Prochlorococcus marinus str. AS9601: one gene and its partner. The protein of the gene in region 2 interacts with the protein of the main gene of each other region in a pairwise test. Links are inferred from orthologs where the notes say so. Each region holds a gene or a part of one and is shown on either strand. Other genes may lie near its edges.

Region 1 (7,353 bases), 1.5 Mb from region 2 along the record:
TCTTTGTACACCAATCCAATCTACCTCAAAATTATTCGGCCCAGTTTGTCTGGATAATTGTTTCCATCTATTTTCTAAGACCCAACTTATTTCTCGTTCTGTCCACATAGACATTTTTCTTGGCTCTGCAGTAGTAACAACTCCTCTTAAATTAACTCTGGGAGGCGCAACCATCTTCCCATCTGTACTAATAGGAGCTAAAACAGTTACTACACCATCCCCAGCTAATTGCTGCCTTTCCTTTAATACTCGAGCATCTACTATCCCATTTCGTGAGTTATCAAGTAGTTCAACACCAGCTTTTACAGGATCACCCTTTTGAATAGAATTAGGTGTTAGCTCAACTACATCTCCATTTTCAATAATTAAGATATTTTCTTTTGGAACCCCCATAGTTTGTGCACTCTTCCCATGACAAACAAGCATTCTATGTTCTCCATGAACAGGAACAAAAAACTTAGGTTTTGCGAGTGCCAACATTAACTTTTGATCTTCTTGAAAACCATGACCAGAAACATGAATATTCTCACCCTTTCCATAAACAACCTTTGCTCCGAGTTTCATTAATCTATCTATTGTATTAACAACAGAAATAGTATTACCAGGAATTGGGCTGGCTGAAAATATTACAGTATCAGTAGTCTTGAGACGAACATGCTGATGTTCACCACGAGAGATTCTGCTTAATGCTGCTAGGGGTTCTCCTTGACTACCGGTCATCAATAATAAGGTCTCCCTATCTGGCAAATCTCTAATTTGCTTGATAGGAACGAACAAATCATCTGGGCATTTCATATAACCAATATCTCTTGCCTTAGCAATAACATTAATCATCGATCTACCTAACAAACCGACCTTTCTTCCATGTTTCATGGCCAATTCTAAGATCATGGTCACTCTATGCACAGAACTAGCAAAAGTAGTAAGGATAACTCGTTCTTTTGCCTCTGCAATATGTTTTTCTAAAGAGGGGTAGATAGTCTTCTCAGAAGGACAAAAACCTGGAACTTCGGCATTAGTCGAATCACTGAACATACATAAAACTCCCTTCTCTCCATAATGCACCATTCTTTCAATATCAAATTGCTCTCCATCTACTGGCATATGGTCAAACTTAAAATCTCCTGTAAAAATAATTGTGCCAACAGGTGTTGTAACTGCTAAAGAAAAACTATCGCAAATAGAATGGGTATTTCGAATAAATTCAACAGAAAAATGTTGTCCTACTTTTACAACATCTCTTGGATTTACTGTCTGTATAGTTGTTCTATCAGATACCCCTGCTTCCTCCATTTTTCCTCTAAGCATTGACATTGCCAATCTTGGGCCATAAATAATGGGAATATTAAAATGCTTTAGATGATGAGAAATACCACCAATGTGATCTTCATGACCGTGAGTGACAATCATTCCTTTTATTCTTCTTTGATTTTCTTTTAAAAAAGTTGTATCAGGCATAACAACGTTTACGCCATGCATACCATCAGATGGGAAAGCTAGGCCAGCATCAACAAGCATTAATTCATCGCCATATTCAAAAACGCAAGTGTTTTTTCCTATTTCATGTAATCCTCCAAGAGGTATTACTCGTAGAGCTGGAGTATTACTTTTAGATCTAGATGAATCATGAGTAGATCTATTTACAGTTGAATTTGTACTTGATTGCATAATTTTGAAATTTATGAAGGCCTGCTTGTAATCAAATAAGGTTTATTTAAATTTAATTATCAAGTTAAATATAATCCCTATTATAGGGAATTCAGGATAAAAGATAGTTGCTTTTTCATGTCATTGTTTAAAGGTGACAAAGGACTTCTAGGATTACCTACATCCCATCCCGAGAGCTCCAAAGCAGCTTTAATTGGGATTGGATTAGTAGTCATAAAGAGTGCTTTGAAAAGAGGCTGAAGTTTTTCATGAATAGCAAGAGCATTGGAAACCTTTCCACTTTGAAAAGAATGAATCATCTCTTTCAATTGCAATCCAACTAAATGACTTGCAACACTTACTACTCCTACAGCACCTACCGATAACATTGGAAGCAACAATGAATCGTCGCCACTATATACAGAGAGTTCGGAGCCACAAATAGCTCTTAATTCTGTTACTTCTTCTATTCTACCGCTTGCAGCTTTAATACTGAGAATATTTGAGAAATCCATAAGTTTCTTCACAGTATCAGGTAATAAATTGCATCCAGTCCTGCCAGGAATGTTGTAGAGCATAAGAGGCAAATCCTTTGCAGATTTAGCAATAGAACTGAAATGTTTATAAAGACCTTCTTGAGGCGGCTTATTGTAATAAGGAACAACGACCAAAGCACCGTCGGCACCAGAGTCGTAAGCTTTTTTTGTAGCTTCCACAGCTTCGCTTGTACAATTGCTACCAGTGCCAACTATTACTTTACAGCTTGCATCCAAAGATCCTTTTACCGCAATAAATAAATCATGCTGCTCCGCCCATGAAAGAGTCGGAGATTCTCCAGTAGTACCGCACAACACAATTCCATCGGAACCGTTCTCAAAAAGATAATTTGAAAGTTTTATAGCTAGTTCATAATCTACATCTCCATTCTCAGTGAATGGAGTAACCATTGCAGTCAATATTCTTCCAAATAATGGATTATTACACTCAGTTTTGTCTGTAATCATTTTTTTGGAATTAATAACTCAGCTATTTGAACAGCATTCAGAGCTGCTCCTTTTCTTATTTGATCTCCACATAACCATAATTCTAATCCATGAGGATGACTTATATCAGTTCTTAGCCTGCCAACAGCAATATTATCCCTTCCCATAACGTCATTTGGCATAGGAAATCTATTATTTTTGTAATCCTCAATAATTTCAATTCCAGGAGATTTTTTTAATTCTTCAAGAGCTTCTTTAGGCTCAACTACATCGGCAAATTCAATGTTGATCGATTCAGAATGTGCTCTTAGAACTGGGACTCGAACACATGTAGCAGAGAGCTTTAAATCAGCAATATTTAATATTTTCCTTGTCTCATTAACCATTTTCATCTCTTCTTCGCAGTAATTATTTGAAAGCATAGGAGAATTATGTAAAAACAAATTAAAAGCAAGGGAGTATGGCAAAACTTCACTTTTTTGAGGATTTCCTTGAAGATATTTTTCAGTTAAAAGTTTTAGTTCCTCCATCGCCAGTTGGCCTGCACCACTGACAGATTGATATGTTGAGACAATAACTCTTTGAATAGTAGAAAGTTTGTTTAATGGAGCTAAAACTAATGTCAACAAAATGGTAGTGCAGTTTGGATTGGCTATTACCCCATCATGATTAAGTACGTCACTAGCATTAACTTCAGGGACTATAAGAGGAACGTTCTTATCTAATCTGAAAGCACTTGAATTATCTATCAGTAAAGCATTTTGATCAATAATGGTAGATAACCACTTTTTTGAAATACTTCCGCCAGCTGACGCCAAAACTAGATCAAGATTCTTAAATTCTTCCTTAGTTGTTTTTTTTGTAACTAGTTCTTCACCTTTCCAAATAATTTTTTTTCCTTCTGACCGCTCTGATGAAAGCAAGACCAATTCTGATATTGGGAAATCACGTTGTTCAAGAATTTTTAGCAATTCAGATCCCACAGCACCTGAAGAACCTAAAACAGCAACTTTTAATGGCCTATTAGGCAAATAAGGAAATTGTCTCACACTTTAAAATGATTTTTATGAATAGATTGACTATTTTTTTTACTTTATCAAAAAATTAACTTTCAAGGAAATCACATAATGTGAAATAATTAAGATTCGGTTCAAAGTAATAACTTAGAAAAACATGGCTAAAGATGCACTAATAGTCAAAACAACTCCTCTGCCTCAAAGTAGAATTTCATTCGAATTAGAAATACCATCTGAGACATGCAAAACGTGTGTAAATGAAACAATCAATTCTATCAGTCGTTCAGCTAAAATTCCGGGATTTAGACTTGGTAAGATTCCTAAACAAGTCTTAATCCAAAGAATTGGCATCACACAATTACATGCTTCTGCTCTGGAAAAAATTATTGATAAATCATGGCAAGAAGCGTTAAAAATAAAATCTATAGAGCCACTAAGTGAGCCAGAATTGGTGGATGGATTTGAATCTTTACTTGCAAAGTTTAGTCCTGAAAAATCACTTAAGGTTACTCTTCAAACTGATGTTGCCCCAGAATTAAAACTTAAAAAATCCAAAGGACTTAGTGTTGAAATATCAAAGACAAAGTTTGATCCTAAGTCAATAGATGAAGCGCTAGAAAAATCTAGAAATCAGTTTGCAAACATTATTCCAGTTACCAATAGAGCAGCAAAATTAGGAGATATTGCTGTAGTTAGTTTCAAAGGAAAATATAAAGATTCTGGTAAAGAGATTGATGGTGGAACAAGTGAATCAATGGATCTTGAGTTAGAAAAGAACAAAATGATTCCCGGTTTCGTTGAGGGAATCGTAAAGATGAAAATTGGTGATACTAAAACACTTAACCTTAAATTTCCTGATGATTATTCTCATGAGGATTCAAGAGGCAAAGAAGCAATTTTTGAAGTAAATCTTAAGGATCTTAAGGAAAAAGAATTGCCTGAACTTAATGACGATTTTGCAAAACAGTCTGGCAACAAAGAATCATTAAAAGAGTTAAAGAAAGATATTGAAAAGCAACTTAAAGACAATTTTGAAAAAACTCAAAAAGATATCAAAATTGAAGCTTTATTAGATGCCTTAACAAACGAATTGGTTGCTGAAATTCCAAAATCTATGATTGATATAGAAGTGAGGAATAATATTGAACAAACCGCTCAAAGATTCGCTCAACAAGGTCTTGATGTTAAATCTACTTTCACTCCAGAATTAGTTAAGTCATTAGCAGATTCCACAAGGCCTCAAGCTGAAAAAAATGTTCAAAGAAATTTAGCTTTAAAAGCATTAGCTGAAACTGAAAACATAAAAGTTGAGCAAGATGAAATTGATTCAAAAATGAAAGATTATGAAGATGCAATCTCTCAATCTTCAAAACAAATAGATATTAAAAAACTAACAGAAGTATTAACTAACGATTTACTCAAAGAAAAATTAATCATTTGGCTTGAAGAAAATTCTGAAGTAAAAGAAAAAACTACAAAAACTTCTAAAGCTACAAAAACCTCAAAAACAACAAAAGCCACAAAAACTGCGTCAAAAACTACAAAAACTACAAAAACTCAAAATAAAAAAGAAAAAAAATAATTTATGAAATTTCCTACTAATTAGACAAAAACCCCTTAAATTATTTATAAGACGAAAACTATTTTGTGAACTCAGAAAAAAAACATTTAATCCAAAGCTCAATAAGTTCTTACGAAAGTAACAATAAAACCATTGCTGCTGTTCCTACTGTTATAGAACAATCAGGTAGAGGAGAAAGAGCTTTTGATATTTATTCAAGACTATTAAGGGAGAGAATAATTTTTTTAGGTACTGGAATTAATGATCAAGTATCTGATTCACTTGTTGCACAATTATTATTTCTTGAAGCGGAAGATCCCGAAAAAGACATACAAATATATATCAATTCTCCTGGTGGCTCAGTAACTGCAGGAATGGCAATATACGATACTATGCAGCAAATATCCCCTGATGTAGTGACAATATGCTTTGGAGTAGCGGCAAGTATGGGGGCATTTCTTCTTTCTGGAGGAGCAAAGGGGAAAAGATTGGCTTTACCTAATTCTAGGATTATGATTCATCAACCTCTAGGAGGTGCACAAGGTCAAGCAGTAGAGATTGAAATACAAGCTAAAGAAATACTTTTTCTCAAGAAAACATTAAATTCGCTTTTAGCAGAACATACTGGTCAACCTTTAGAAAAAATTAATGAAGACACAGAAAGAGATTATTTTTTATCTCCCTCAGAAGCAGTCGAATATGGATTAATTGATAAAGTTATCAAAAAGTGACAAGGGGTTCTGATTTTTTAAGAATAAGATGACGAATCGATATTTATAAGCAATCCTAGTGAATAGGGAATATTTAACACCTTTCACTTTTAAAAACTTATTATCGATGGCTAAATTCGACGCCCATCTTAAATGTTCATTTTGCGGTAAATCACAAGACCAAGTAAGAAAGCTTATAGCTGGTCCTGGGGTTTATATCTGTGATGAGTGCATAGATCTTTGTAATGAAATTCTCGATGAAGAACTACTTGATAATCAAGCGAACACAAACAACCCTCCGCAAGTAAAAAAGAAATTACCAACTGATAATCCAAAAAAATCTGTTCCTTTAGAATTAACCTCAATTCCTAAGCCATTAGAAATTAAAAGTTTTCTAGATAATCAAGTTGTTGGACAAGAATCCGCAAAAAAAATATTATCAGTCGCCGTATACAATCACTACAAGCGATTAGCTTGGAAAGTTAAAGAAGATAGTAAAAATAACAATGCAACAGATTCACAAGCAACTAAATTACAAAAATCAAATATTTTACTCATCGGCCCTACTGGAAGTGGAAAAACATTATTGGCGCAAACTTTAGCAGAGTTTTTAGATGTTCCTTTTGCAGTAGCTGATGCAACGACTTTGACAGAAGCTGGATATGTTGGGGAGGATGTTGAAAACATACTTTTAAGACTTCTACAGAAATCAGAAATGAATGTAGAACTAGCTCAAAAAGGAATTATTTATATTGATGAAATAGATAAAATTGCAAGAAAAAGCGAGAATCCCTCAATTACTAGAGATGTCTCTGGTGAAGGAGTACAGCAAGCTTTATTAAAAATGCTTGAAGGAACAATTGCTAATGTGCCACCACAAGGCGGAAGAAAACATCCGTATCATGACTGTATCCAAATTGATACGAGTCAAATACTATTTATTTGTGGGGGAGCTTTTATAGGTTTAGAGGATATCGTTCAAAAGCGTATGGGTAAACACTCTATAGGTTTTACCACCAATTCAGATCAAAACAAAGTTGATACAAAAAAAATAGTAGACCCAAGAGATTCCCTGAAAAATTTAGAATTAGATGACTTAGTGAAATATGGCCTAATTCCAGAATTTATTGGAAGAATTCCGGTTTGTGCTGTATTAGATCGTCTTACTAAAGAAACTTTAGAATCTATTTTGACTCAACCAAGAGATGCATTAGTAAAGCAATTCAAAACTTTGCTAAGTATGGATAATGTTGAATTATCATTTGAGCCTGATTCTGTTGAAGCGATAGCAAATGAAGCATACAAAAGAAAAACAGGTGCAAGAGCATTAAGATCAATAATTGAAGAGCTAATGCTAGACATAATGTATACTTTGCCTTCTGAAGAAAATGTAAAAGAATTCACAATTACGAAAAAAATGGTAGATAATTTGTTCT
Region 2 (7,378 bases):
GAAGATAGAAATAGTAAACAACCAGAAACAAATAACTTTGGTGAAAGAAGAAATTTATCTCGCGATGAAGTTAAAACAGGGTCTAGACCAAGAATGAATCGTACAGTATCTAGACAAGATAATATCTCTGCTCCTAGTGATTCTTCTCCATTAAGAAAGAAACCTACTAGATCCTCTATAAGGCAGCAAACTTCAACAACTAAAGTAGAAGATGCTTCATTTAAAGATGCTAATCAAGCCAAAAAAACACGTGATACTCGGAGAGTGAGCTCTTCATCTAGATCAAGTTCAAAAAATCAAAATAGTAGGTATAACGTTGGAACAAATAAGAAGAAACCAAGGGATAACAGTTCTAGATTTGATGATTAATTATAAGATTCCTGCCCATTTTAAAAACGATTGTTTACTAAATAATTCAATCAATACTATTGCAAAGAAGCCAATCATTGCAAATCTTCCATTAGTTATTTCAGAATACCAACTCCATCCAAATTTATATTCATCTTTAATTTCTATAGATTTTTCATCTAATTTATTATCTTCAATTTGTTCATTGATCTGATTAGGATCTTTTTGCTCTTCTATAAAACTCTCATTCTCTAAATTAGTGACTTCTGAGTTAGTTTGTTCTTCTTTGGAATTCATTTTTTTTGTTAATCCTTAAAATTATACTTATCAGAAGTCAATAATTTCCAGTCTCCTTGTCCATTTAATTCTAAAATATTTTCGTGAAAATCTATTAAGCTAGGTCTATGTCCAACACTTATTAGAGAAAGTTCTCGTTCCTTTAGTAAACTATATAGTTTTTTTTCAGTATTAATATCTAAAGCACTTGTTGCTTCATCTAGTACTGCAAATCTTGGAGAATTTAGTAAGAGTCTTGCAAAAGCCAATCTTTGTTGCTCACCTAAGGAAAGAATTCGTGGCCAATCTTGTTTGATATCAAGATTAGGATACCGATCCACTAAGGTTTTTAAATTTACTTCATGAAGTACAGAAGTAAGATGTTCATCACTAAATTTATTAACTTCTGTGGGATAACATAATTGTTCCCTTAAAGAACCAAGTAACATGTATGGTTTTTGAGGTATGAATAATAATTCCCCAATTTTTGGTTTTTTAATTACTCCCTGATCGGGTTCCCATAAACCACTAATCATTCTTAGTAAAGATGTTTTACCGCACCCAGATGGTCCTACTACCAAAAGTGATTGATTATTGTCGATGCTCAAATTTAAATTTTTAATTATTGTTTTATTTGATCCTGGTGGGCAAAGGTCAGCATTATTAATAAGAATTGAGGGGTAATCTGAAATAACGTTTTGATTAAGTGTTGGGTTGGTTTTGCTAATGGATTCAACTTTTGATTGGAATCCTTCTAATCTGCCAATACCAGCAGTAAATTTTGCAAGTTCTTCGATTTGATTAACAATGAAAAATAACGAACCTTCAACCATTCCAAATGCAAAGCTTGCTTGAATAAAGCGTCCATAATCAATATCACCTTTAAAGTAAGGGATTGCCATTATTAAATATGGAAAGAAATTTCCTGCATAATTAATGGATCTTCTCATGACGTCTATTATTACTCTCCATATAATCAGTAAATTAAAGTTTCTCACCACTTCTCCTAAGCGTCTTTCAGTTTCACTTCGCTCAGGATTCTCCCCAGAATAAAAGGCTATTGATTCAGCATTATCTCGAATATGTACTAAGCCATATCGAAAATCTGCTTCATATCTGAGTTGATCAAAGTCAATCTTTACAAGATTTTTTCCAGCAATTAAGAGGATAGAAGTTGCAAATGCGGCGTAACCAAATAAAGAAAAAGTAAGTGTTGTACTAATACTCCATAAAATAAGAATATTAAGTGAAAATGTTAGTAGGGCATCAAAAATACCTAATGTGAAAGAGAGACTTTGCCCGGTAAAAGCTCGGGTATCATCTGTGATTCTTTGATCGGGATTATCTACATCGGTTTGTTCTTCATCATTGGGATTTAACTGGTAATAAGCTTTATTAGTCATATAATCTTTGACTAGACTTTTTGAAAGCCATTCTCTCCAAATTATTCCTAACTTATATGTAAAAAATATTTGGGAAACCCGTATTGGTAAGGCCACAGCGAAACAACAAGCGTAAATTCCCAATATCCGATAAAATCCATCTTCTTGTTTTTCTACCAAAGCATTTGTTAAATCTCTTGCAATGAATCCAATACCTGCGTTTATTCCGTTTACAGCTAAAAGCATTAATACAATTATCGCAAGGAATAACCAATGTAACCATCTACGGTTTTTTAATTGACGTCTTAAGCTAAAAAAGCTTCCTGATCCAATTAGAAATAATGCAGAGAAAAGCAATCCCCAACTCCCAGCCCAAATTGAATTGACAGTACTTACTACACCTCCGAAATACTTTTCAAGAAAAATTGGTTGAAAGCTTTCAAAAAAACTTATTATTCCTGTAAGACCCACAAGTACTACTCCACCCACACAAAATAAAAGAGAAATCAAAAGCCATATGAACTGGAATCCATTACATTGATCTATGGGAAGAAAAAATGGCTGAGATAGCTTCCTTAATTTTTGTAATTGCAAGATAAATTTGGATTTATTATTAACTACTGTTTTCATTACTCAAAAGTTTTATAGGATAAATTATAACTTTTAGAAGTCTATTGACCAAAGCCAATAAAGGAAAGTGCCCAGTCAGGTAAATTCAAGTAATTCAAGATTGTTGCATCAAATTCATGAATTTTTGGAAAAGATTTATCTAATGCCCACCATAGTAAAAAAGGTAAATTAAATAAAATTTGTAATTGCCATTTATAAGTTAAAACTCTCCAAATTTTAATTAACTTAGTTTTGAGTGAATTGTCTAGCTCTTCCCAATTTTTTGAGATTAAATTGAATAAATTTTTGGATTCTGTATTTAGGGAATCTGGGGTATTCATTTTGTTTTTACTTATTTATAACCCATTAACATTTCTTTCGAGAGTTTTAACCTGGAGGCCAATTCATTTTTCTTCCAGATAAAAAATGAATATGTAAATGAAAAACTGTTTGTCCTGATTCTGCTCCAGTATTAATTACTGTTCTCCAATTAGTTAAATTTTTTGATTTAGCTATTTTGCTACCCACATAAAGTAAATGCCCTAATAAATTTACATCCTCTTCAATACAATCTAATAAACTTATAATTGGCTTTTTTGGAATCACTAAAAAATGAACTGGTGCTTGTGCCTGGATATCATTAAAAGCAATACAAAACTTATCTTCATAAAGCTTATCGCAGGGTATTTCTTCATTAATGATTTTTTGAAATATTGTTGTTTCAGTCATTAAATTAATTAATTGAGATAACGTCTTTTTCGTTAAACCCTTCTTTTAAAAGTTCTTTGTTCAAATCATCTTTTGATGTAACTCTATCTACAAATAATATTCCATTTAAGTGATCCATTTCGTGTTGAATACACCTCGCCAGAAGTCCATCTGCTTTCATTTTACGTGGTCGTCCCATTTCATCTCTAAATTTTAATTTTATAGTTGATGGTCTCACTACATTTAAATAGACACCAGGTATACTCAAGCAGCCTTCTTCGTATGAATTAAGGGTTGTTCCAAAGTCTGTAATTTCTGGATTGATTAATATTAAAGGTTCTGCTGCTGAATCTTCAAAATTTACGTCTATGACAAGAAGCTCTTTGTTGATTCCAATTTGAGGTGCAGCAAGTCCAATTCCTTTAGCTGCATACATGCTTTGAAGCATTTCTCTTGCAAGTTTTCTAATCGATTCATCAACCTTAGTTATTCTTTTGGAATTTTGTCTCAATACATCATCACCAAGTTTATAAATGTCTAGAAATGGCTTACCTGATTGTTCTTTTGCAATTTTTTCTGCGTTTCCATTTGTTCTTGACTTTTTTGCAAGTTGTGAAAAATGGTTTGCCACGTTAAAAAAAAAGGTTTTTACTTAAGAGTTTAGCTATAAAAATACTAGCACTTTAATTTGCATTCTTTATAGTTTTTTTAAATGAGTAATGATGATCAGTTAAAAGTTAGGCAAACTGTATCTAAAAAGAAATCTTTTAAAGAATTAACTATTATTAGGGATATCATTTTTTGGATTGATCTTGTTGGTGAAGGTCAAAATGAAAATGCCATTTTTGCAAGACCATTTAATAAAAAAGAGGCGTTTCCTCAGAAATTAACAAGTAAAAAATATAATATTAAAAATAACTTTCATGGATATGGTGGTAAATCTTATAAATGTATATATTTAAAAAATAATTTTTATTTGATATGGATTGATCAGATTACCAACGCAGTTTGGTTTCAAATTTTTAAAGAGGTTGCATCAAATTATAGAAGTCAAAAAAGATATCTCGATTCAGTTCAAGAACCAAGACAACTATCTAAATCAATTGATGGAAATTTTGATTCTTCGTTTGTTATTTCTCAAAAAAATTTTTTATATGGTATTTGTGAAATAAATAATAGAGATTACTTATTTTCTTTAAACCTAAAAAAAACTAAACAAGATATTTACCGAATAAAAAAATTTAAAAATTTCGCTGGAGAATTATCTTGTAATTCTTCTGTTAGCTTACTTTCTTGGGTCGAGTGGGGTTCTCCATATATGCCTTGGGAGAAAAATGATCTTTTTTTTGCTCAAATTGACTTAGATGGAGAGATAACAAAAATAAAAAAATTCTCAGATAAGCTGATTAATGCCAAAAAAAACGTTTCTTTTTTTCATCCTTATTGGATAAGTGAAACTCTTTTAGTATGTTCTGAAGATAGTTCTGGATGGTGGAACTTATTGTTTTTAGATGCTAGTAAAATTGAGAATATTTTTATTAAAAAAAGAGTAGAGAGAAATTTTGTTGAATATGGAGTACCTCAGTGGGTCTCAGGAATAACATTTTTTTCAGGGGATATAAAAGATTTATTTTGTTTAGCAAAAAAAGAAAATAATTTAGTAGTTGAACAATATAAAGATCTTCAATGCGTTAAAGAATTTTCTACTCCTTTTACCTCAATAAGTGATTTCAGTGTTTTTGAGAAGAAAGTAGTTTTGAAAGGTCATGGATCTGATTTTCTTGGAAATTTACTTGAAATTGATTTTAAAAAGGAAGTTTTATCAAATGTTTTTGAGGAAATAAATGCTGAATATATAAAAGTTTGTTCAAAACCTGAAACATTTTGGTTTAAAGGTTTTGAAGCTCAATCTACTCATTCTTTTCTTTATAGGCCGCTCGTAGAAAATTTTAGAAAGCCACCGCTCCTTGTTAGAGCACATAGCGGACCAACTTCATGTTTTGATGGATCATATAATTCTGAGGTTCAATATTGGACTTCGAAGGGATTTTTTGTTGCTGAAGTTAATTATGGAGGATCATCAGGATTTGGCAAAGCATATATAGAGAGGTTGAATTGTAAATGGGGTATTGTTGATTCTTATGATTGCAAAGCACTAGCTCTTGAATTGATTAAATCAAATCAAGTTGATAGTGAAAAAGTAGTAATTTTTGGGAATAGTGCTGGTGGGTTAACTGCCCTGAATTGTTTATTATATGGGTCTATTTTTACAGCAGCAATTTGTAAATATCCTGTTATTGATTTGAAGGATATGCATTACAACACTCATAGGTTTGAAAAAGATTATTTAAATTCTTTGGTAGGAATTTATGCACAAAATCATGATGATTATATAAATAGATCACCGATAAATCATATTAACAAAATAAAAAAACCTATCTTATTGTTTCATGGAAAAAAAGATAAAGTAATTTCTTATAAACAAACTTTTAAAATCCAGGAAATTTTGATTCAGAATAATAAATATTCAGAAGTTATTTTTTTTGATAATGAGGGGCACGGTTTTAGAAATATTGAAAATAAAGAAATAGTAATGCAAAAATCTATGGAATTTTTAAAAAATGCTTTGAATATTTAAGAATTGATTTTTAGAAAATCAATAGTATCTTTTAATTTTTCAAGAAATATATCAATTTCCTCCTTATTGGTTGTGAAATTCATACTGATTCTAGCTGTTGATTTAATTCCGATGTATCTGTGAAGAGGTTGACAGCAATGGTGACCACTTCTGATGCAAATTCCTTTTGAATCAAGAATTTCAGCAATATCATTTGAATGTATATTTTTTATATAAAAGGTGGCAAGTGAGGCTCTGTCTGGATCTATCTCCGGCGGTGGACCTATAATTTCAATATTTTCTATTTGATTTAATTTTTCAAATAAATATTTAGTAATAGTCTTTTCATATTCATTAATTTCATTTAATCCTATAGTGTTTATATAATTAATTGCTTCCGCAAGGCCTATTGCTTCTGCAATGGCTGGAGTTCCAGCTTCGAATTTATGTGGGAGATCAGCCCAGGTACTTGTCTCTTCAAAGACATCTTGAATCATTTCGCCACCTCCAAAGAAAGGAGGAATTTTTTCAAGAATTTCTTGTCTTGACCAGAGGAAACCAATTCCTGTAGGACCGCAAAGTTTATGTCCTGATCCCGCTAAAAAATCAATATCAAGATCTATTACATCTAGTTTTTGATGCGCCAAACTTTGACATGCATCTATTAATACTAGAGAACCTTTTTGTTTAGCTAATTTAGTTATCTCTTTGATTGGATTACAGCAACCTAGAGTATTACTTACATGTACTAGGCTAACAAGCTTTGTTCTAGAGGTTAGTTTTGACTTAAAATCGTCTAAATCTAATTGCCCATTTTTATCGATGCCTATAAATTTTAATTTACACTTATTTTTCGCTGCAACCATTTGCCATGGAACAATATTGCTATGATGCTCCATTATTGATAGAAGAATTTCATCGTTTTCTCCTAATGAATATTCGCCCCATGATCTAGCTGCTAGATTTATTGCTTCAGTAGCATTTCTTGTGAAAATAATTTCTTTTGGCGAATTTGCTTTGATGTATTTACTAATTGAAAATCTTGCATTTTCAAATTCTTCTGTCGCTTTAGCACTTAATTGATGAGCTCCTCTATGTACATTGGCATTAAAATTTCTATAATATTCATCAATTTTTTTCAAGACTTGAATTGGTTTTTGCGTGGTTGCAGCATGGTCTAAATAAATGATTTGCTCATTATTTTTTATGTTGTTATTTAAAAGAGGAAAGTCTTTCTTAGTTATTTCAGGAAAATTTTGAATCGTTTCCATTATTTTTCATTTAAAAGTTTATCAAGCAAATCCCATCTATCTTTTGAAACGGGAATAAATGAAATTATTTCTTGAAAGTATGAACTTAATTGTAGTTTACTTGCTTCTGGTAATGTGATCCCTCTTGATCTCATATAAAAAAGTTCATCTTCATTTAATTGCGATAT

Evidence for each region.
Region 1: the proteins of def (region 2) and A9601_RS17900 interact in binary tests that used the Escherichia coli proteins (3 or more experiments, as listed by UniProt). The link is inferred for Prochlorococcus marinus str. AS9601 from one-to-one orthologs.

What each region holds. Positions count from the first base shown.
Region 1 is NC_008816.1:1,594,221-1,601,573, forward strand. What follows is about bases 1,664-4,556. They hold A9601_RS17900 (aspartate-semialdehyde dehydrogenase), read right to left. Parts: upstream 3,680-4,556; coding sequence 2,648-3,679; downstream 1,664-2,647. Other genes in these bases: A9601_RS17890 (ribonuclease J), read right to left, coding at 1,664-1,668; dapA (4-hydroxy-tetrahydrodipicolinate synthase), read right to left, coding at 1,749-2,651; tig (trigger factor), read left to right, coding at 3,804-4,556. Also shown: more of A9601_RS17890, read right to left, coding at 1-1,663; more of tig, read left to right, coding at 4,557-5,228; ATP-dependent Clp endopeptidase proteolytic subunit ClpP, read left to right, coding at 5,294-5,938; ATP-dependent protease ATP-binding subunit ClpX, read left to right, coding at 6,045-7,353.
Region 2 is NC_008816.1:79,645-87,022, forward strand. What follows is about bases 2,152-5,069. They hold def (peptide deformylase), read right to left. Parts: upstream 3,955-5,069; coding sequence 3,349-3,954; downstream 2,152-3,348. Other genes in these bases: A9601_RS09485 (ABC transporter ATP-binding protein/permease), read right to left, coding at 2,152-2,636; A9601_RS09490 (hypothetical protein), read right to left, coding at 2,678-2,956; A9601_RS09495 (histidine triad nucleotide-binding protein), read right to left, coding at 3,003-3,344; A9601_RS09505 (alpha/beta hydrolase family protein), read left to right, coding at 4,036-5,069. Outside these bases: A9601_RS09475 (Ycf66 family protein), read left to right, coding at 1-369; A9601_RS09480 (chlorophyll a/b-binding protein), read right to left, coding at 370-645; more of A9601_RS09485, read right to left, coding at 654-2,151; more of A9601_RS09505, read left to right, coding at 5,070-5,961; A9601_RS09510 (aminotransferase class V-fold PLP-dependent enzyme), read right to left, coding at 5,958-7,211; A9601_RS09515 (SufD family Fe-S cluster assembly protein), read right to left, coding at 7,211-7,378. UniProt on the Escherichia coli protein: Removes the formyl group from the N-terminal Met of newly synthesized proteins. Requires at least a dipeptide for an efficient rate of reaction. N-terminal L-methionine is a prerequisite for activity but the enzyme has broad specificity at other positions.